Regions from separate parts of the Lysinibacillus sp. HST-98 genome, predicted to be linked through region 2. Evidence: riboswitches for the same ligand, from Rfam matches in the RefSeq annotation. Region 2 holds a riboswitch; each other region holds the start of a gene.

Region 1 (5,204 bases), on a different contig from region 2:
CTTATTGGAACGGCTTTAAATATGGGGATTGCCCTGAAAATCCATATTCCTAGCCCATTAGATTTGATTACCTTTATCTTCACACCGATTAGGGATTACATTGTGTCATTCACAAAATAGAAAGAGGATTGAGAAATGGAGGGTAGCTAGATGGAAAAAGAGATAATTAGTTCAAGACAGTTTACGATCGTTACCTTTCTCTATTCTATCGGTACAGCGATTTTAATTATCCCTTCGAGTATTACTGGTGCCGCAAAGCAAGATGCTTGGATAGCGGCAAGCATTGGTGTTCTCCTAAGTTTACTGGTCCTAAAATTATTTTTAACACTGGCCAATCAAACACCATCCCTAAACTTTATTGAGGCCAATGAAAAAATTCTTGGGCGTTTTTTTGGTAAAATCACAGCGACTTGTTTCCTGATTATGACCTTTCTTTCCGCTGGAGAATTACTCTATTTTATCGGTATTTTCATGAAAACGGAAGTTATGCCAGAGACACCGACATTAGCATTTGCCCTACTGTTCAGTATCCTTATTATGTATGCCGCTTATTTAGGGATTGAGACCTTTGCCCGTTCGGCAGAAATCCTCTTCCCATTGTTTACCTTTATTTTTATTTTTTTCGTCCTTAGTATTACCCCTCAAATTACATTTGAGAATATTCAGCCTCTACTAGAAGCGACCAAAGCATCTATGTTTTATAGTATTGCACGTTTTATGAGTATCTTTTCCTTTCCATTAATTGTATTATTGATGCTCTATCCTACTGGCGTCAATGTACAGCAGTCTGCACAAAAAGGGCTATATATTGGGGCAATCTTTGGCGGAATCGTCTTAGTTACGTTGATTGTCCTATCGATTCTTGTATTAGGTCCTGAAAACACAGCATCAAGGACATTTCCTAGCTATGCCTTAGCCCAAAGAATATCAATAGGTAATTTTTTACAGCGCATTGAAATCATTATGGCATTTATGTGGATTACGTCTATATATATTCGTACATTTATGTATTTCTATACGACCGTTGTTGGCCTCGCACAAATTTTGAAGATTAAGGATCATCGCCCACTCATTATACCGATGGGGATAATTGTCATTGGACTTTCTCAAATTGTTCATCCAGATATTGTGCATTCTACTAATTATAATAATGAAATTTGGCCAATCTTTTCCTTTATTTTCACCATTTTATTACCCATACTATTGCTGATTGTGGTAGTTATTCGAAATCGTAAATCCAAAGCTCAAAAAAACGAAACACCTCAGCAGGAAACAGAAAATGACAATCAAAAAGTCTAATTTCTTCTAAAGCTAGAAAAGAAATTAGACTTTTTATTAATTAAATATGATATTCGATTTCATCTACAAAATCCCATTCATATGGTGTTTCTTGGTAAACATAGTAGTTCAACCAGTTAGAGAATAATAGATGCGTATGGGCACGCCATGTATTCATCGGCACTTGTGTCGGATCGTCATTCGGGAAGTAGTTTACAGGAACAGCGATATCTATGCCCTTCGCCACATCGCGACTGTATTCATCGGCTAGCGTTGTCGCATCATACTCTAGATGCCCCGTAATCATAATATTTTTATTATCTTTTGATTGTACAATAAATACCCCAGCATCCTCTGAATAGGATAATAATCGTAGATCTGGATGATTGCGAACCTCGTCAATCGAAACAGATGTATAGCGTGAATGGGGCGCAGTAAATAAATCACTAAAGCCGCGTACCAAATCTACAGTTAAATCTGTAATCACATGGGAATAGACGCCTGAGCATTTAGCAGAAAGCTCAACCTTGCCAATGCCATAATGATGATACAATGCAGCCTGTGCCCCCCAACATATATGTAGCACGGATGTCACATTCTTTTTAGACCAATCCATAATTTCTGAAATTTCCTGCCAATAGTTGACCTCTTCAAAAGCCATTTTTTCTACTGGCGCACCAGTTATAATCATACCATCATAGCGTCGGTGTCGAATCTGATTGAACGTTGTGTAGAAAAGCTGCAAATGGGATTTACTCACATTTTTAGACTCGTGAGTGGCTGTATTCAAAAAGGTAATATTCACCTGTAATGGTGTATTCCCCAATAAACGTAATAATTGGAGCTCTGTTTTTTCTTTTTCAGGCATTAAATTTAGTATTAATATATTTAATGGACGGATTTGCTGTGTTTTCGCACGATCTTCTTCCATGACGAAGATTTTTTCCTCACGTAAATGTTCTCCAGCTGGTAAATTTTTCGGAATATTAATTGGCATCTTGCTTTCCCCTCTCTATAATCACTCTCTTTTAGCAAACCTTGCTTGCATAGGATGCAACGAAATTAAAAAATCCTCCTCATTCCATACGAGATAGAATGAGAAGGATTTTTTCACGTCCACTCTTATCTCTCAAAGGAAAAAATCCTTTGCTGGAATTAGCACCTTTCTAACAATTGTTAGAGGTTGCTGAAGCGTCATCGGGCCAAATCCCTCAGCTTCTCTTGATAAGATTATTTAATTATCTTGAATTGTAACACGAACTAGTTAGAATATCAATAATTCATAGAATATTTTGTGATTCATGTGCATGTTCCTTGCTCATTTGATGTACACTAAGCTTGCTATATGGGGTGTTTCTACATTTAAAATTTATGGTAAACATGCCGTAATTATGTTACCATATACTTTTAGTAAGAGAGAGGAACGTGAATAGTTTGATTAAAATTGAATTTCCAAAACCAGATCTAGTAATCCGTCAACGTGAACAAGATTTAAAACCAGGTGATGTGCCAATCACACCTTACTTCGGTTTTATTGACTTCCATAAAATCACACGTGATAAAGGCGGCATTTTCTTATTCTATAATGACAAGAATGAGCTATTGTTTGTTGGGAAAGCACGTAAAATTCGTCAACGTATTAAAAAACATTTCGAGGATAATGTATCTCCGATGAAAAACCATCGTGATGAAGTGTTCAAAATTGAAGTCTATGAAGTAGAAGATCCAATGGAACGTGAAATTTACGAAACATACGCGATTAATACTTTCCGCTCTAAATATAACGTAGACAAAGTCTTTTATTAGACATCTCATAAAGAAACCGAAATCTCATCTAAAGATTTCGGTTTCTTTTATCACATAATGGTCATACGATCAATGGGCGTACTCTGACCGTTTATTCGCAAATCAATGGTATCAAGCTCAGGATTCTTGACGGTGATTTGAAAAACAAAGGGCTGAGCCTCTTTCCTTTGCTCGCTGCCTTCTTCTAACTGGATGATAAGCCTATTTCCCTCAGCTGTAATACTTGCCAATACATTCCCTTTTGAATAATAAACAAGGTAATATGGAGCATCATTTTCATGTAATAGTTGTATTCTGTCATTAGAAACAATATTTTTTTGGACATTATCTGGGACAACCGTTAGCTCATGAATCGTTGGTGGTTCGGATGGTGGTGTAGCATTACAGGCTCCTAGCATGAGTAAGCTCATTAAAAATAGCAACACGAAGTTTTTCAAGTTACTCCCCTTCCCTTATAAGACTATTCTAAGAAAAAAGCTTTCCGCTCCTTAGCAATCCAGTCTTCTAACTCCTGATCATCCCGTTTTACTAACCGATTAATGAGTACATCATGCCATATATAATCCTCTAACAAATAAATATGAACCGAATCATTGGTGATAAAGGCCGTCTCTTGGGTAGATGGAGAATGACCATAAATCATTTCCTGACCATCTACCGATAAGATAAACCAATGCGGTGTCGACGCTTTTTTTGTATAATGTGTGGCTCTGTGCTGGTCAATAGAGGCGAGATGCTCTCCTACATATAACGTAATGCCATGAACAGGAACATGCAGCGCCACCTCTTGCAAATCTTCACGTAAGGCATCATACATATCTTCCCACATCGATAGCATCACTTTTTTCTTCGCCTTCTTTAGAAGTGACTGACAATAGTTGATAATGGATTCCTTGCCCTTCAGCATGACCACTTTAGGCTCAGCTTCCTGCACTTTTTCCTCTAATTTCTCTAGTTTCCCGCTTATAGACGTAAAATTGGACTCCCAGCGCTGTTGAATTTGCTGTAAGAACACAGACACAGGCATTGCCGAATAGGTCGTTTGTTCTGCGGTCTCTTCTTTTAACACGATGCCCTTTTCTACAAGGATATTTAAAATATCATACACTCTTGCACGTGGTATGCCAGAATTTTTACTAACCTGATAGGCACTGACATGACTTTGCTGAACAAGTGCCGTATAGGCCTTCGCTTCATATTCTGTAAAACCCATTTCTTTCAGCTGGGTGATTAATTCCTCCATGTAATCCCTCCATTATCTTTATTATAGGCTACCTTTGTGAAGATTTGCCAATGAAAAAATGGGGTTTACAGCGTAAATAAAATTAGTTACTATTTCAGTAGTAACTAATTCTAAAGAGGTGTCATATGTTGTTTGAAATCGATGTACATATTCTCATACTATTAATTTCATTTGGATTTCTGGCAGCTTTTGTTGACTCAGTAGTGGGAGGGGGCGGTTTAATTTCACTACCAGCCTTACTATTTGTAGGGCTCAATCCAGCCGCTGCTGTTGCCACGAATAAACTAGCAGGAGCTATGGGCTCTCTCACTTCCTCTATTTCTTTCTACCGTTCTGGCCAGCTGGACATTCGCTCTGTCCTCAAATATTTTCCGCTAGCATTTATCGGATCATTATGTGGTGCATGGACTGTACATCTAATCAATCCAGCATTACTAAAGCCATTAATGCTTGTTATGCTGGCGGCTGTTGGGGTATATACGATCTTTAAAAAGGATTGGGGTGCCGTCGCTACTGTAAAAAATCTATCTAAAAAACATTTGTTTTTATTTATGCTGCTATTATTTGCTATTGGTTTTTATGATGGATTTCTTGGTCCTGGGACAGGGTCCTTTTTAATCTTTAGCTTCTTACTGGTAGGCTTTGATTTTTTAAAGGCGGCTGGTAATGCGAAGTTTTTAAATTTGGCGAGTAATGTGGCTGGTGTTTGTATGTTTGCTTACTTAGGTCAAATTCATTATGTTTATGGTCTAATCATGGGCATTGCGCAAATTGGTGGGGCTATGCTTGGCTCACGCATGGCAATCAAAAAAGGAAGTGGCTTTGTCCGCACGCTATTTATTGTTGTTACGATGACATTACTTGCGAAAAATGCCTA
Region 2 (5,204 bases):
CAAAAAACAGCAGAAGCTTTAATGATGTATTTACAAAATCAATAAATGTGAACTGTGTAGAGAAATAGTTCTACGCAGTTTTTTCTTGCCTAAAAGGTTAGCATCCTATAATATTTACTTAACGTTCGGTAAAAAAGGAGGGTAATAATGGGAAATAAAGAACAAACTTTTCGAAAGATTATAGAAATTGCTTATGGGATGTTTGCGGAAAATGGTTTTGAAAAAACAAGCTTAGCAATGATTGCTACAGAGGTCGGTATTTCAAAACCAGCCATTTACTATTATTTTCAATCAAAAGATCAATTAATCGCTTTCATATTTGATGAATTGTATAAAGAAATTCAACATGATGTCGCTGTGGATTATAAAGAGCTTTCTTCCGCTAATTTTAAGGAGGAATTACTTAAGCTAGGCTATCAATCTATTGAGGCACAGGACAAGGACCCTTATTTTAATAAAATATTTAATCAATATGTACTATTAGCGGCTCGCGATGAAAACTATAAAAGACAATTAGTAGAGCTAGAAACCAGCTTTTTAACAAGCTTTGTTACTATCCTACGATATGGCGTACAGCTAGGCGTGTTAGAGGATACTCCCCATATAGAAGCGAAGGCACAGATGCTAGCCCTGGTCTATGATAATATCGGTAATTTCATGTTAACAGGCAACCAATTGAACTATAGGGCTATTTGGAAGGAGGCTGTACATAGCGTTATTCAAGGGGGCAAAGATGACAAAAAGAAATGATGATCGGCGCATTGAAGGTCTTGATTTTGCAAGAGCTCTCGCCATGCTTGGCATGTTCATTGTCAATTTTGGCGTTATAACAGGTTCTACAACGAATGGTTCAACATGGTTAATTGCCTTCCAACATCTTTTCGAGGGACGTGCTTCAGCCGTATTTGTCATGCTAGCAGGAATAGGGACAGCCTTCATGACTCGTCAGGCTAGAGAGAGTAAGGACCCAATCCTTCTTCGTCAAAATCGACTTACTTTGTGGAAGAGGGCGCTTTTGTTATTTACGATAGGGATACTATTATATGTGATCGGCTGGACAGGAGATATATTACATTATTATGGCGTGTATATGTTTGTTGCTGCTTGGTTGATTGCCCAATCCAAGAAAATGATGATCTTCATAATCGGTGCCATCCTTATCCTTTCACAATGGCTCCAAATTCAGTTTAATTACCTTGCTGGTTGGCATCCAACATATGTGTTACTAGAGTATCTTGATTTTTGGACACCAGCTGGATTTATAAGAAATTTGATGTTTAATGGCTATCACCCTCTATTCCCCTGGATTTGCTTCTTTCTGATAGGTATGGTGATAGGCACATTAGATTTAACAAATCATACATTAAGAAAAAACTTACTGGTGACAGGTTTATTGCTAGTCATCATGACTGAGACTTGTTCAACGTTATTCATTAAGATGACAACCATTCATTTATTAGATGTAGAGAGTGCATTGTATTTATTTGATACAGGACCGATTCCACCGAATATGATGTATGTCCTATCTAATTCGGCTTCGGCTATTGTCATCATTGTGGGCTCCATCTATCTTGTAGAGACATGTAAAAATAAAGTTATTCAATCTTTCATATTAACAGGACAAATGTCTTTAACGCATTATGTTGGCCATGTTGTTATAGGCATTGGAATACTAATTATTTGCCAAAAGCTGGAGAACCAAACACTTGCTTTTTCCATGCTGTATGCCTGCTGTTATTTTTTAGGATGTGTCTTTGTTTCAGTATGGTGGAGGGCTAAACATCATCGAGGCCCACTTGAATTCATGATGAGGAAATGGAGCTTGTAATAAATTAATGGAGTGCCATCTATTTCTCACTGACTAGGCATAAAATACTTTAGGTATAGGGAGTCTTTTAATCTAAACGACATATTGCATAGTATTCAACTAGGTTTTCTAATATTTTGTATTGACATTCCTATAGCAGAATTATAGAATTATTTTCAAGAAACGCAGTACTCTTATCAAGAGAGGTGGAGGGACTTGGCCCAATGAAGCCTCGGCAACCGAAAAACAGGTGCCAAATCCAACAGATGGTGTCTGAGAGATAGGAGGGGCTATCAATCAGTTTGATGCGTTGGCCTCTTTATGAACAATAAGGATAAAAAAGAAGGGGTGTATCGTATGGCTCAGTCAGTAAAAGTAGATGATAAGAAATTAGAGGCAATTGCGAAGGCGATTCAAAATCTTGAATTTGGTGAAGTGCATATTACGATTCAAGATGGTGTGATTGTGCAAATTAATAGGCTTGAAAAGCAGAGATTTCCGCAGAAAAAATAACCATGATTTCAGTAGAACTTATGTCAAACGGCCACCTATAAGCATGAAGGATTTCCTGTGCTTACAAGTGGCCCTTTTTTTGTGTAAAGGCTAGCTATAAAAGCTTTTTGGTATGGGACCGATATGACGGCGATGATACAGCAAGGGCTCTTTTTGAGCATTTGTAATATCTACGACCTGCCCTATAAAAATGGTATGGTCACCAGCATCGATTTGCTGAAATGTTTTACATTGTAAATTAGCTGCTGTATCATGTAAAATCGGTAGTCCTAAAGAGGAAGTGGACCATGTTGCTTGTGCAAAGCGATCAGGGATTTTACTAGCAAATAGTGTACATAAATGCTCTTGATCACTCGCTAAAATATTGACCGCAAAATTTGGCGCAGTCGTGAAATAGGGATGGAGCTGAGATTTTTTATCGAGTGACCACAAAATAAGGAGCGGGTCGATTGAAACAGATGCAAAGGAATTGACGGTTAAGCCAATCGGTTTTGTGTCATGACATGTCGTGACAACTGTTACGCCTGTAGGGTAATTACCTAATGCCAATTTAAAAGCAGCTACTAAATCTGTCATTCAAATCACCTCTTTATGAAATTAGTGAACGGAGTTTGTAGGTAAACGAAACTTTTTTTCATATCCTACTAGTAACTCCTTTTCTTGAGTAAATTTTAAACTAATCAAACATACAGGTAAAGGTAATGGGGAAAGAAAGGGGAATGGCCATGACTTTATATTTTGATCATCTGGTTCATCAAGTGGAATCACCAGAAAATATAAAGGTTTTCTTCAATAAACGAAATGTCCATACAGTGAATGGTGGGCAGCACACGATGTGGGGGACTTATAATACGTTAAGCTACTTTGGCTTAAGCTATATTGAACAAATTGCTATCTATGATCGTGATTTATTTGAGCAAGCGGCACAATACCCATATTCCCTACATTATACGTTTAAACGTGATCAAGAGCGCCAGGGATTTTCTCGAATTGCTCTGCGCACAAAAAATATTGAGGAAGAGGCTCGACGATTGCGAGCATTTGGCTATGAAGTATATGGACCAGATGCATGTAGCAGAACAAGACCAGATGGCACGGTGGTAGAATGGAAGCTACTGCATTTTGGTAAGCCAGATCTGCCAATTGATTTTCCATTTTTGATTGAATGGGCGGAGGAAGATGAAGAACGCTTTGTTCAATTAAAAGCAAGTGGTGCCATTGATGTCAAACAGGCTATAACGATGGAATCCGTCCAATTCTACGTCAAGGACATGCAGGCAACAGTACAGCTGTGGCAAGAGGTGTTACAGCTACCAGAGCCTACGCAATATGAGCAGTATATGTCACTACAGCTACCGAATATGCGTTTAGATTTCTATAAGGAAGAGAGTGCGATGACAATGACACTCGGTCATGTCAAAGAGGGACCATTTGGTGTGACATTAAAGGATCCTAAACGAACAAAAGAAACATTAGTTTGCCCTGGTGCTTTTTATTGGATAAATCGATAAGGAGAAAAGGCTGGGCCATAACTAACTGGGACCTTCATTAAGCCGAATAATCTTTAAATTAACAAAACATGATAACTAGAAAAACCGAACTATTCCAAAACACTTCGTGAGCATTTCAGTGGATAGTTCGGTATTTTTGTTGGCTGAAACACTTTTGCCCAAACACTTTACATAGTGTCGAAAACAAGAACATCCATAGAATTTCTGATGCAGGCTACTTGCTTTCCTGTTAGCGGGCCGCTTCCTCCGCTATCGCTACAATCCACTAACTTTTAGCAAAGGTGTTCACTACTCATTTATCGAGAGGTGTTGTCACTCATCACTTTTCTACTATGAAAAAACAAAAGCCACTTTTTTAGAATGGTTGATTGGAATGCAGCGTCATTCCTAGGGGATTTAGCGTTACAGAGGAGGCTCTGGAGCGAAAACAATCCTTCACCTTGCTAAAAGGTTTTAGCTAGTGACATGATCTTTATTCAACAGTATGGAAAAATCCACTTCATCTGAGAAGTGGATTTTCGTTGCCAATTGTTATTCGATGGTCATTTTTTTCGGTGTTTCTGTACCTGTATACCAATCAAACTCAATTTCAAATGAATGCTTGTCGCCCTTTTTGGTATAGGAGTATTCGATTTTGAGCTGTTCACTTGGGCTGACAACTGTTGGCTCTGTGCCTTGAACAAAAGTGAATTCACCATTTTCTTTAAGCTTTTTTGCAATCGTTTCCAGTGTTGCCGCAAATTCTGCTACACTTTGTCGTTCTTTATGCTTCAAAATAACTGCAGTCATGGGTTTATTTTGTTTATGCATCGAAATCCCTCCTTACGTATAATTACTTCTATTATAACATGGAGGAGGCATTCAGCTTATAAAACAACACAAAAAGCAGATGAGGAAAACGATGCATTTCCTAATCCGCTGCTAATCTGGAACTACATGGATAGCCCCATTATGCTTATAGTTTTACAACATTTGATGCTTGGGGTCCACGATTGCCTTCCACAACATCAAATGAAACCTTTTGACCTTCTTCAAGTGTACGGAAGCCTTCCTCCTGGATGCCCGTAAAATGAACAAATACATCTTCGCCATCATCACATTCAATAAAGCCATAACCTTTTTCATTATTGAACCACTTTACGATCCCCTGTTGCATAAGCATTCGCCTCCAATGCGCTTGAATGTAAAATAAAGTTAAATAAATGGTGCTCTCATTGTGAAAATGTGAAAAAAATGCATTTTCTCTTAGAACATACAGGAATTGAGCAAAGATGTCAATTGATTGACGAAATGCTTGTATATCTGGCTTTCTTTTTTTTCACAATTAAGACTATAATGGAAATGAACAACATAGAAAGTAGGATGCCAAATGA
Region 3 (5,204 bases), on a different contig from region 2:
TTTAAAGATTCTGAGTTTGAGAACTTAGAAGTTTATTCAGAAGTTCTCCAAGATGCAGTATTTGAATTAATGGATGCAGGGAAAGTGAATTTTGCATCTGCTACTTCTATTACCCTTTCTGAGCAAGTAGGAAACCGTGTTTATGGGAATTTTGAAAAATATGCTGATAAATTAGTGCTGCGCCCTCAAGAAATTTCAAATCAGCCTGAAATTATTCGTCGACTCGGATTAATTTCAGTGAATACAGCATTGGAATTAGATATTTACGGCAATGTGAATTCCACACACGTTTCTGGTACAAAGATGATGAATGGTATCGGAGGGTCTGGTGACTTTGCTCGTAATGCACGTTTAGGAATTTTTGTGACAAAGTCTTATGCTAAGGGTGGAGATATTTCGAGTATTGTTCCAATGGTCTCGCATGTGGATCATACGGAGCATGATGTTGATGTCATTGTAACTGAACAGGGCGTAGCAGATTTACGAGGACTTGCTCCAAAAGAACGAGTGGGACTTATCATTGATAATTGTGCACATCCTGATTATAGGGAGCAGCTGTGGCAGTACTTTAATGATGCCAATGAGGCAACGGGTGGACATCACACACCACATGACCTAGAAAAAGCACTATCATGGCACGTTAACTATGCGAAAAACGGTACGATGAAGGATCCTGCTTTTACGAAACAATAGTCTTATCTTAAAAGCCTTGAAGGACAAATAGTCTGTTTCTTCAAGGCTTTTACGTTTTAATTTAATGAAAGTTCTATAATAATCCAATCCATTTCCAATACGTTGCAGAGAACAAAAGTACGAGAAGGAAACCGATAATGGTTAATGGAATTCCAGATTTCAAGAAATCCTTTGTTGTAAAGGAGCCTGTACCATAGGCAAGCATGTTTTGTGGTGCACTAATTGGTAATAGGAAGCCAAAGCTTATGACGAATTGTTGCACAATAACAAAACCAACTTGATCAACATTAGCCGTTAATGTGGAGGCTAAAACGATAAACACAGGTATAAGTGCTGAGGCTAAGCTAGTTGCGCTTGCAAAGCCTAAATGAATCAAAATGTTAAATAAAGTTACGAGTGCGATGGTTGCTAGTAAAGGCATAGTATCTAGCCCGAGTGAACCAAAAACTTTATCTGATAACCATGCAGCACCTTGCGTATTTAGTAAAATGGTTCCTAACATAATGCCTACCGCAAAGACGATAATTGTTCCCCATGGAATATGAGGCTCAACTTCCTTCCACGAATACACACCGATTTTAGGCATTAATAGAATCGCGATAGCAATAATTGTGACTGTTGTCGTATCAAATGGATGTAGTTTTCCTTCAGTTGCCCAGAAAAATAGTAAAACTACGGATGTAATGATTAAACGAATTTCAGGAGCCTTTAATGGGCCAAGCTCTGCAAGCTGTTTTTTGATGACCTCTTTACCACCTTCGATATTGCTAGTCTCAGGTTTAATTAAAGCAATCATAATGAAAAATAAAAAGATCGACATAATAATTGAGAAGGGGGCGGCATAAAGTAGCCAAGCACCCCATGAAATATCCACATTAAATTGCTCTTGGATAAAGTTTAAAGCCACCATATTTTGAGCTGCTGCAGTTTTAATACCAATATTCCAAATGGAAACGGCTTGTACCGAAGTAATAACTAATAAGGCAGCAAGCCGACTATCACGTGGTAAACCAAATGCTGCCACCATTCCAAGCAAAATCGGTACTACTGCGCCAGCTCGTGCTGTAGCAGAAGGTACAAAAAATGCGAGGACGATAGAGACTAAAATAGCGCCAAATACGATAGCTTTTGTTTTCGTTCCTACCAGTGAAAGAATCCAAAGTGCAAGTCGTTTATGTAGATTAGTAATTTGCATTGCTGCGGCTAGAAAAAGAGCTGCTGCTACTAAAGCAACGGCAGAATTACTAAAGCCACTTAAAGATAATTTTAATGCGCTAGCTGTTCCTAGCTCTGTAGTTGGATTATCCATTGACGGAGCGAGTCCTAGTAAAACAGTTACTAGTGCAATGATCATGGCCGAGCTCACAGGATATGAAACGGCCTCTGTAACCCAAAGGATGACTGCAAAAGCTAAAATGGCTAAAGCTCGTTGCCCAGCTATAGGTAAATCACCATTGTTAGGTAAAAAGGTAATAATGATTAGTAACGCGAATGCCAAGCCAATCCATAGTGGCTTTAAATTAAGTTTTGTAGCTGCTTGCTTTGGGGAAGACATATTTTCTCATCCTTTCTGCAATAAAAATGACGATTATTATCCATAACATCGGCCTGTATAATGTTTTATTAAGATAAGAATATGTTGATTTTATTGTAGAAAAAAATCGATGTGAAAATTGTGTTTTTTACAGCAATATGAGTAGATAAAGAGAAAATACATGGTCACAAAGAATACAAAAATATCCATGAAATATTATTTCTTTTTCTTAAAGGCAGAAGTTACTTTAGGCTCTGTGCCATTGACTAATCGTTTAATATTTTCAAGGTGCAGGATGATGGCTATGCCAAAAAGAAGAAGAGCTATAATGGTTGGGCCAATGCCAGGAATCCATAAATAAGTTGCTGTACAAAACACGAGATAAAATTCTAGAACACCAACAATTAAATAATTTGTTGCAAAGGATAAAATAACAAATAAAATAAGTGCAAATAAACCAATCTTCCAATCAACAGCAAGTAAAATACCAATAATGGAGGCAGTTCCTTTCCCGCCATTGAAGCCCATGTAGAAGGGGAAATTATGACCTAAAATAACCCCAGCAGCCATAATATAAGTAAGCAGCCAAATTTGTTCTTCTGTTAAATGAATGGCGTCAGCTAGATAAAAATGCGCACCTATAATAGCCACAACACCTTTGACTATATCGATGAGGGCTACTAAAACGCCATATTTCCAGCCAAGGGAAAGAGTAGCATTAGAGGCACCAGCATTACCGTGGCCTGCCTTTTTTAAATCAACCCCCGATAAAAATTGAGCCACTTTAGAGCCGTGAATACAGCCTATTAAATAGCCAATCATAAGAAAAATGATCACGGCCTTTACCATAAAAATACTCCTCTCAAAATTTTTTAAAATAGTGTATGCGTTCATATTACGTATAAGAGCAGACAGAAGTTTCGGAAAAAATAAAATTTACATGTTGACAGAAAAAAACTCTATGTTTATACTGTGTAACAACGATGGAAATTGAATCTCATACTCTTATCAAGAGCGGCGGAGGGATAGGCCCTATGATGCCCGGCAACCAGTAAGCAATGAGCTTACTAAGGTGCTAATTCCTACAGATTCTTACTTGGATCTGGCAGATAAGGGGAGGAAAACTTGCAACCGCAACCCTCTTCTTAGCTGAAGAGGGTTTTTGTTTTCTACAGAAAAATCCTCCTCATCTCCGGTACCATCGTAAAAAAATAACCATTTGGAGGTACACAATGACAAATTTTAAACCAGAAACATTGCTGTTGCATGGTGGTCAAGAGCCAGACCCAGTGACGGGTTCTCGCACAGTTCCAGTCTATCGCTCAACTGCTTTCGTATTTAAAGATACTGCTCATGCGCAACGTCTTTTTGCCTTAGAGGAAGCAGGGAACATTTACACACGAATTACCAATCCAACAGTTGATGTGTTTGAAAAACGTGTGGCTTTATTGGAAGGTGGAACAGCAGCAGTAGCACTTTCATCTGGTGCAGCAGCTATCGCATTTTCCATTTTAAATCTAGCTGGAGCGGGTGATGAGATAGTAGCAGCTAGTTCTTTATATGGTGGTACGTATAATTTATTTGCTAACACATTACCAAACTATGGTATTAAAACAATTTTTGTAGATGAAACAAACCCAGAGAATTTCAAAGCAGCGATTACTGATAAAACAAAAGCGGTCTTTGCAGAGGTTTATGGTAATCCAAGTTTAAAGGTTTTAGATATTGAAGCAGTAGCTAAAATTGCACATGATAATGGTCTACCATTAATTATTGACAGCACGTTCGCTTCTCCTTATGGTTCTACACCTATTGAATACGGCGCAGATGTTGTAGTTCATTCTGCAACTAAATGGATAGGAGGTCATGGTACAACTTTAGGGGGCGTTGTTGTAGACGCTGGTAAGTTTGATTGGACTAGCGGTCGATTCCCTGGTTTTACTGAACCAGATGCCTCTTACCATGGGCTACGTTATGGAATTGATACAGCTTCTGCAGCCTTTGCTACAAAGCTACGTGTACAATTATTACGTGATTTTGGTCCAACATTAAGTGCTGATGCTGCCTTTAATTTATTGCAAGGGTTAGAAACGCTTCATCTGCGTATCCCTAAACACAATGAAAATGCATTGGCAGTGGCTGAGTATTTACAAAACCACCCATCTGTGGAGTATGTAAATTATAATGGCCTAGAAGATTTTCCGACACATGAGTTAGCAAAAAAATATTTAAGAAATGGCTTCGGTTCAGTGCTTACATTTGGCATCAAGGGTGGACGAGAAGCTGGGCGAAAGCTTATTGATAGCGTGAAATTATTTTCACATGTAGCAAATGTAGGTGATGCAAAGTCATTAATTATTCATCCAGCTTCCACTACTCATCAGCAACTATCAGCAGAAGAATTAGTTCAAGCTGGTGTAACCGAGTCGCTCATTCGCTTATCCATCGGTTTAGAGGCAGTAGAGGATATTATTGCTGATTTAGATCAAGCCATTACACAGGCTACAACAACTGAACAAACAGTAGAAGCTTAAAGTTTAAAGCAAATGGTAAAATGTTGTGACGTTAACGTATTTTCTCATTCGATTAGCCTCATTTGGTAATGCGTTAAACGTTGCTACATCAATCTATTACTGCACCCATTAATTATCAGAACCTTATAAAAAATAATACCAAGTAATTTTATATGTATTATTGACTTTGTTAAATCCACGTTATATACTAAGAAATAAGTTAACAGTACAAAAATTTTTAAAAAAAGGTAAATGTTTTCATAAGTGCTCCCCCACTTTTGAATATATAGAAGAGTAGTTGCCTAGCCAGTGACTACTCTTCCCAAAAACTGATGATAAAGGAGTGTTTAAAATGGGTAACATCTATAGTGCGCAAAACATTGTATCCTATCTAATATATGAGCTAAATGAAGGGCATGTATTTGTCAACAATAAATCCATTCAACACCTTCTTACATCAGTCG
Region 4 (5,204 bases), on a different contig from region 2:
TATACGTAAGATTTTATCGTTCAATGTATTTAAGTTATTATCTTTTATTTTAACAATTTTGTGTTCTTTGGTATACTCCTTTAGAATTATTAAAATAAAAATATTCAAGGAATTTTTAGTTAAATATTATTATAAATACGCTTGTAATAGTTTTTATCGGTGGTGTAAATGGAAGTTGTATAGTTTACTTAAATTTTGTCAAAATACTTTCACATATTTCAAGCGATAAAAATTATAAATTTAATTTTATTGGTTCTAAATAACTATAATGGAGATACTCAAAATGAAGTGTAATATCGTGTTTTTTGATGTAGACGGCACATTGATTAATTACGAGGATGGCTGTGTGGAAGAAAGTACAAAACAAGCTATTCAGCTATTGCAAGAAAAGGGAATCCATCTTGTAGCTGCTACTGGAAGACCCTTATCTATGTGCTATGAGTTAAAAGCGCTGGGGATTGAAACCTTTATTACAGCAAATGGAGCCTATGTAAAACATAAGGAACTTGTCATACATAAAACTCCGATTGCCAAAGAAATTGTCCACAATGTACAGGCTTTTGCACAGACACAGCAGCATAGCCTAACATTTTTTACAGAGCAGCTATCCATGAATAGCATACAAAGTCCAGTAGCTTTAAGAGCGATGCAAGAAACTTTATCTTTACGGGATTTTCCACTTATAAATGAAAGAATTGTAGATGAAGAGGTTTTTCTCATGTGTTTATATGCGGATGAGCTGGCAGAAAAAAGATATACTAGCCAATTTTCGAATATATTTTTACAGCGTTGGCATCCTTATATTGTGAATGTATTACAGCAGGATGTTTCGAAGTCTATAGCTATTAAAGCGGTGCTTGATTATTTTAATATTGACCCTAAGAATGCGATTGCCTTTGGGGATGGGGATAATGATATTGATATGTTGGAGTATGTAGGAGTAGGAATTGCTATGGGAAATGGTAGTAAAGCTCTAAAAAGAGCTGCCAATTTTGTTACAAAGAAATCTACGGATGGCGGTATCAATTTTGCTTTACGTCAGCTTCAAGTCATTTAGAGCGCTGAGGTTACACTATATATAGCAGGTAGATTTTAATAAATTTTAGGTGGGATGATTTATGGCACATCACGTGCAGTCTCTAATTGAACATTACGGATACTTTGGGATTATCGTGATTCTAATTGGAGGTATTGTTGGGGTGCCACTTCCTGATGAGGTGTTTCTAACTTATGTAGGCTATAGTGTTTACCGAGAAAGTCTTGAACACATTCCTGCTTTGGGCAGTGCAATGATTGGTGCGGTTGGAGGCATTACCTTAAGCTACTATATTGGTTATCGTTTTGGCTTACCGTTACTGCAGAAATATGGCCCTAGAATTCATATTACAGAGCAAAAAATTGACTTTACGAAAAAGATGTTTACAAAAATAGGACCTACCCTATTATTAATTGGCTATTTTATTCCAGGAGTACGCCATTTGACAGCATATATTGCGGCTATTAATAATTATCCTTATAGAAAGTTTGCACTTTTTGCCTATATAGGGGCATTTATTTGGACGTTCACATTTATATCATTAGGAGAGATGCTTGGAGAGAAATGGCGATTTGTTGGATACTATTTAACTCATTATAGTATCTATCTTATCCTTTTATTTATTGTAGGGATGCTTATTGCTTACTTTTTATTCAAAAAAAGAAATGGACAAACATAAAAGTCGGTATACGCTATACCGACTTTTATGTTATGGCAAAATAGCAAATGAGCGCACAGGGAAGCCAGATGCTTTTTCTGGCTTAGGTACGATATTGAAGATGATAGCGCCTTTCGCAGGTAGCTTGTCTAAATTAGTCATTAGCTCAATTTGATAGGTGTCCTGGTCAAGCACAAAATATTCGCCATCTAGCTTGCCATTTTTACGAAAATTAGCAGCAGAGTCTGTATCGAATGTTTCATGACCAATTGCGCTTACCTTACGTTTTGTTAGTAAAAACTGTAAAGCTTCTAAACCCCAGCCAGGGATATGGTTATGTCCATCTGCATCCTTATTACTGAAAGCCTCTTTATCTGGCCAGCGCTTACTCCAATCTGTACGTAATGCAACAAATGTTCCTGCTTCAATTTCTCCATGCTTGTCCTCAAAATTAAGAATATCTTCTACACTTAATGTAAAATCATGGTTGCTCGCAGCCTCTTGTGATTTATCAATAACAACAAGGGGGAGAACAAGCTCTTTTAGTTCTAATTCTTCTAAGTAGCGAGTATCTCGCACAAAATGAATGGGTGGGTCGATATGTGTGCCATATTGACCAGGGAACGTGAATTGTTGAGCGAAGAAACCATCCTTATGAGAAAATAATGTTTCAAATTTAGCGTCCTCAAACATAAAAAAATGTGGTGAATTAGGGCCGAAAGTATGTGTTAAGTCAACCCACTGTTTCGATTTTAATAATTCCAATGCTTGCAAAAGTTCATTCGACATCGATTTCCCTGCTTTCTGTAAAAAATAGTGGTAAATAAAAAGGAGTCCCCTAATAGAAGAGGACTCCTGCTTGAAACAACGGTAGTTCTTCTTCTCATCTTCAAGGCTGATCATTTTGCCAATTGGAATTAGCACCATACTGTTAGCTGGTTGCTGAGACTTCATCGGGCCAATCCCTCCGTCTCTCTTGATAAGAAAAGTAATATAAGAATTTTCAGAAATAACAATACAAACACTTTAGCATAGTTTTTTATAGTTTACAAGTTCACTAGGAATTTTCACCAATTCAAATTTAAGGTGACTCCACAACAATCATGATCAATAAGACGTATTCTAAAACTGTCTGGTGTATAGTTTGTTTCAAATTTCACCGTAATGCCTGTTGATGTGATTAATTTTTCAACCTCTGTTTTATTTGAAAGTTGAGCAGCATTCATTAAATCATGTGCGAATTGTTGGGAGCTATCTATTTTATCCGTAAGTAATTGGGCTTGTTGCATCATCGCCTTTATCCGTGATGCTGAAGCTTTTAATTTGTGTGTATCGATAGGTGGAAAAGGATTATTGGTCGGCATTGCTAGATGTTGCGAAAAGGGTCTAGTGGCAAAATGATTAGCGATAGGCGATGTTGGATAATGATAGGGATGCACAAAATACGGATAAGGATTGTAATACAAGGTCATTCCTCCTATCCTATAACTGATACCTTATCTTATGTAGCCAAACGGCTTTCGGTGTTATTAGCAGTGCAATGTTTAGGACAAACATTTAAAAAGGAAGCTAAAGTAAGCTTCCTTTTAGCCAAGTACATTCAAGACATCATCAATTTTTTTACTATGTGATAAAATGCCATAATTCATCCATGTTAAAAAGTCTACTTCATAGACACAGTTGCTTTTAACGGCAGCTAGGTTTTTCCAAGTAGGAGTTTTTAAAATAGCACGTTCCTCATTTTCATAAATGGAATGTTGTTTATCAAAGGTAATAAATAAATGATCAGCATCTAATTGCAACAATTGAGCAAATGTCAGTTGTGCTTTACGTTGATTGTGCGGAATACTCCATACTAGTGAATGTGGCATTAAACCTAAGTCACGATATAAAATGGGGCCCGTATAGCCACATTCAGGGCCCGCGTATAGAGTAATGCCAATGGCTGAAATACGGAGAAATGCCACACTTTGCCTATAAACAGATTTGCTAAGAATTCCTTTTGCTTGTTGTACTTTATCTTCATATTGTAGGATTACGTCTTGCATCAAGGAGGTTTTTCCTGTTAGATCTGCAATTTTAAATAAAGTAGATTGCCAATTCTCTCCAGGGTGTGAGAGATGGCAGACGGGGGCTACCTCATTTAAATGGTGAAAGGATTCCCAACGCTCTACACCAGAATCTAGCATAATTAAAGTCGGCTTATAGTAAAGGAGTCGATCCATTTCTCTATTTTGTACATCGATATCTGGCACTTCCTGTAGACCTAAATAGTCTTGTTTTCCCCATTTTGCATGACTGAATTGAGCAATTGGCGTAATCCCAAGCGCAACAAAGAAATCTTCTAAGAATGGTGCAAATACACGTAGATGGCTGCTTTGATTTCTTCGATATTGTCCTGGAGAGATGCCGACATGTTCTTTAAAACGACGATTGAAATAATACTCATTATTAAATCCGACAGATTGGCTAATTTCAAATACTCGATCATTTGTTGTCATTAATAGTTGCTTAGCTTTTTCAATACGTATGTTATTTAAATAGTGAAGGGGAATTTGTCCCGTAATATCTTTAAAAATGCGCGTATAATTCCACCTTGGTACGTCAGCTAGCTGTGCTAGCTGCTCAACTGTCCACTCCTTTTCAAAATGTTTATGTAAATGGTTAATGGACTGCTCAACAGATTGGCGATCATTTTTTTGCATCTGCTTGGGTATGGTTTGATGTAAGAGCAATAACATCAGCTCTTGAAAGTGCACATGCTGCTCAAAAATCGTGTGTTCATGCTCCGCTAACCGGTTCTGATAGATGACTTCTAGCAGTCTATGACATTGTGAAAAGGGGAGAAGATGTCGTTCGATGATACTTGTAAAATGACTATATGAATTCTGACTATTGCTGAGATTGACAATGTTGAATTGTAATTGATAAAAACAAAGGTGCTCACTTTGAATGTGGATACTAACCGTGTTATTTGGCGGTATCAATATGCACTTTTCTTCACTAAAATGAATGGTGTCATGATCTATTTCTAGTTTTCCACTACCATTCATTACGATGAAAAGTGTATAGAAATCACTACTAATCAATAATTTTTTTGATGATTGAATTGCATAAGAGATATTTTGTAACGTATAAACATGTGTTAAGTTACCCATTGATAATTCACCCCTTTGTGTTGAATTGGCATAACAACACAAAGAAAGCCCTCATTAAGAGCGTTCTTCATATTGTTGAAAAAGATCATATGACTAGTAGAAAAAGCCCGTTTAGCAAGGCAAGGGGTTGATTTCCGCTCCGCCAGCGTCCTTTCCAGGGGGCGTCCGATGAGCCGCTTCACTCACTTACGTTCGCTCCAGGGTCTCATCTGTGACACTAAATCCCCTTGGAGTGACGCTGGCTCCACTCCAATCAACTATGCTGCTAACGTGTCTTTTCTTCTTTCGTACTAGCAGTAGGGAACAAAAAAGTCTATTAAAGAGAGAATAGGCACTTATTTCAATGTGAAGA

Evidence for each region. Region 2 has a riboswitch for S-adenosylmethionine ahead of JIN86_RS09270 (YezD family protein). Riboswitches for the same ligand answer to the same signal wherever they lie in the genome.
Region 1: linked by a shared signal. The riboswitch ahead of metA (homoserine O-acetyltransferase MetA) and the one ahead of JIN86_RS09270 (YezD family protein) in region 2 are both predicted to bind S-adenosylmethionine.
Region 3: linked by a shared signal. The riboswitch ahead of JIN86_RS12610 (O-acetylhomoserine aminocarboxypropyltransferase/cysteine synthase family protein) and the one ahead of JIN86_RS09270 (YezD family protein) in region 2 are both predicted to bind S-adenosylmethionine.
Region 4: linked by a shared signal. The riboswitch ahead of JIN86_RS15225 (cyclase family protein) and the one ahead of JIN86_RS09270 (YezD family protein) in region 2 are both predicted to bind S-adenosylmethionine.

What each region holds. Positions count from the first base shown of each region.
Region 1 covers NZ_JAENHX010000001.1:26,652-31,855, forward strand. The annotation lists gene JIN86_RS00125 (hypothetical protein) at 1-120, shown strand, start outside; gene JIN86_RS00130 (GerAB/ArcD/ProY family transporter) at 151-1,299, shown strand; gene metA (homoserine O-acetyltransferase MetA) at 1,340-2,275, opposite strand; SAM riboswitch class I at 2,398-2,509, opposite strand; gene JIN86_RS00140 (nucleotide excision repair endonuclease) at 2,713-3,084, shown strand; gene JIN86_RS00145 (hypothetical protein) at 3,135-3,521, opposite strand; gene JIN86_RS00150 (TrmB family transcriptional regulator) at 3,545-4,327, opposite strand; gene JIN86_RS00155 (TSUP family transporter) at 4,453-5,204, shown strand, end outside.
Region 2 covers NZ_JAENHX010000003.1:139,613-144,816, forward strand. The annotation lists gene JIN86_RS09255 (phosphopantothenoylcysteine decarboxylase domain-containing protein) at 1-45, shown strand, start outside; gene JIN86_RS09260 (TetR/AcrR family transcriptional regulator) at 148-750, shown strand; gene JIN86_RS09265 (DUF418 domain-containing protein) at 734-1,828, shown strand; SAM riboswitch class I at 1,999-2,094, shown strand; gene JIN86_RS09270 (YezD family protein) at 2,165-2,320, shown strand; gene JIN86_RS09275 (flavin reductase family protein) at 2,411-2,896, opposite strand; gene JIN86_RS09280 (VOC family protein) at 3,046-3,831, shown strand; gene JIN86_RS09285 (amphi-Trp domain-containing protein) at 4,363-4,641, opposite strand; gene JIN86_RS09290 (cold-shock protein) at 4,787-4,987, opposite strand; gene JIN86_RS09295 (formate--tetrahydrofolate ligase) at 5,201-5,204, shown strand, end outside.
Region 3 covers NZ_JAENHX010000004.1:380,708-385,911, reverse strand. The annotation lists gene JIN86_RS12625 (succinyl-CoA:acetate CoA-transferase ScpC) at 1-693, shown strand, start outside; gene JIN86_RS12620 (DASS family sodium-coupled anion symporter) at 767-2,248, opposite strand; gene JIN86_RS12615 (glycerol-3-phosphate acyltransferase) at 2,444-3,076, opposite strand; SAM riboswitch class I at 3,230-3,343, shown strand; gene JIN86_RS12610 (O-acetylhomoserine aminocarboxypropyltransferase/cysteine synthase family protein) at 3,460-4,761, shown strand; gene JIN86_RS12605 (hypothetical protein) at 5,093-5,204, shown strand, end outside.
Region 4 covers NZ_JAENHX010000006.1:188,680-193,883, reverse strand. The annotation lists gene JIN86_RS15235 (Cof-type HAD-IIB family hydrolase) at 284-1,057, shown strand; gene JIN86_RS15230 (DedA family protein) at 1,119-1,715, shown strand; gene JIN86_RS15225 (cyclase family protein) at 1,746-2,483, opposite strand; SAM riboswitch class I at 2,575-2,680, opposite strand; gene JIN86_RS15220 (YuzC family spore coat inner layer protein) at 2,762-3,166, opposite strand; gene JIN86_RS15215 (helix-turn-helix domain-containing protein) at 3,281-4,852, opposite strand.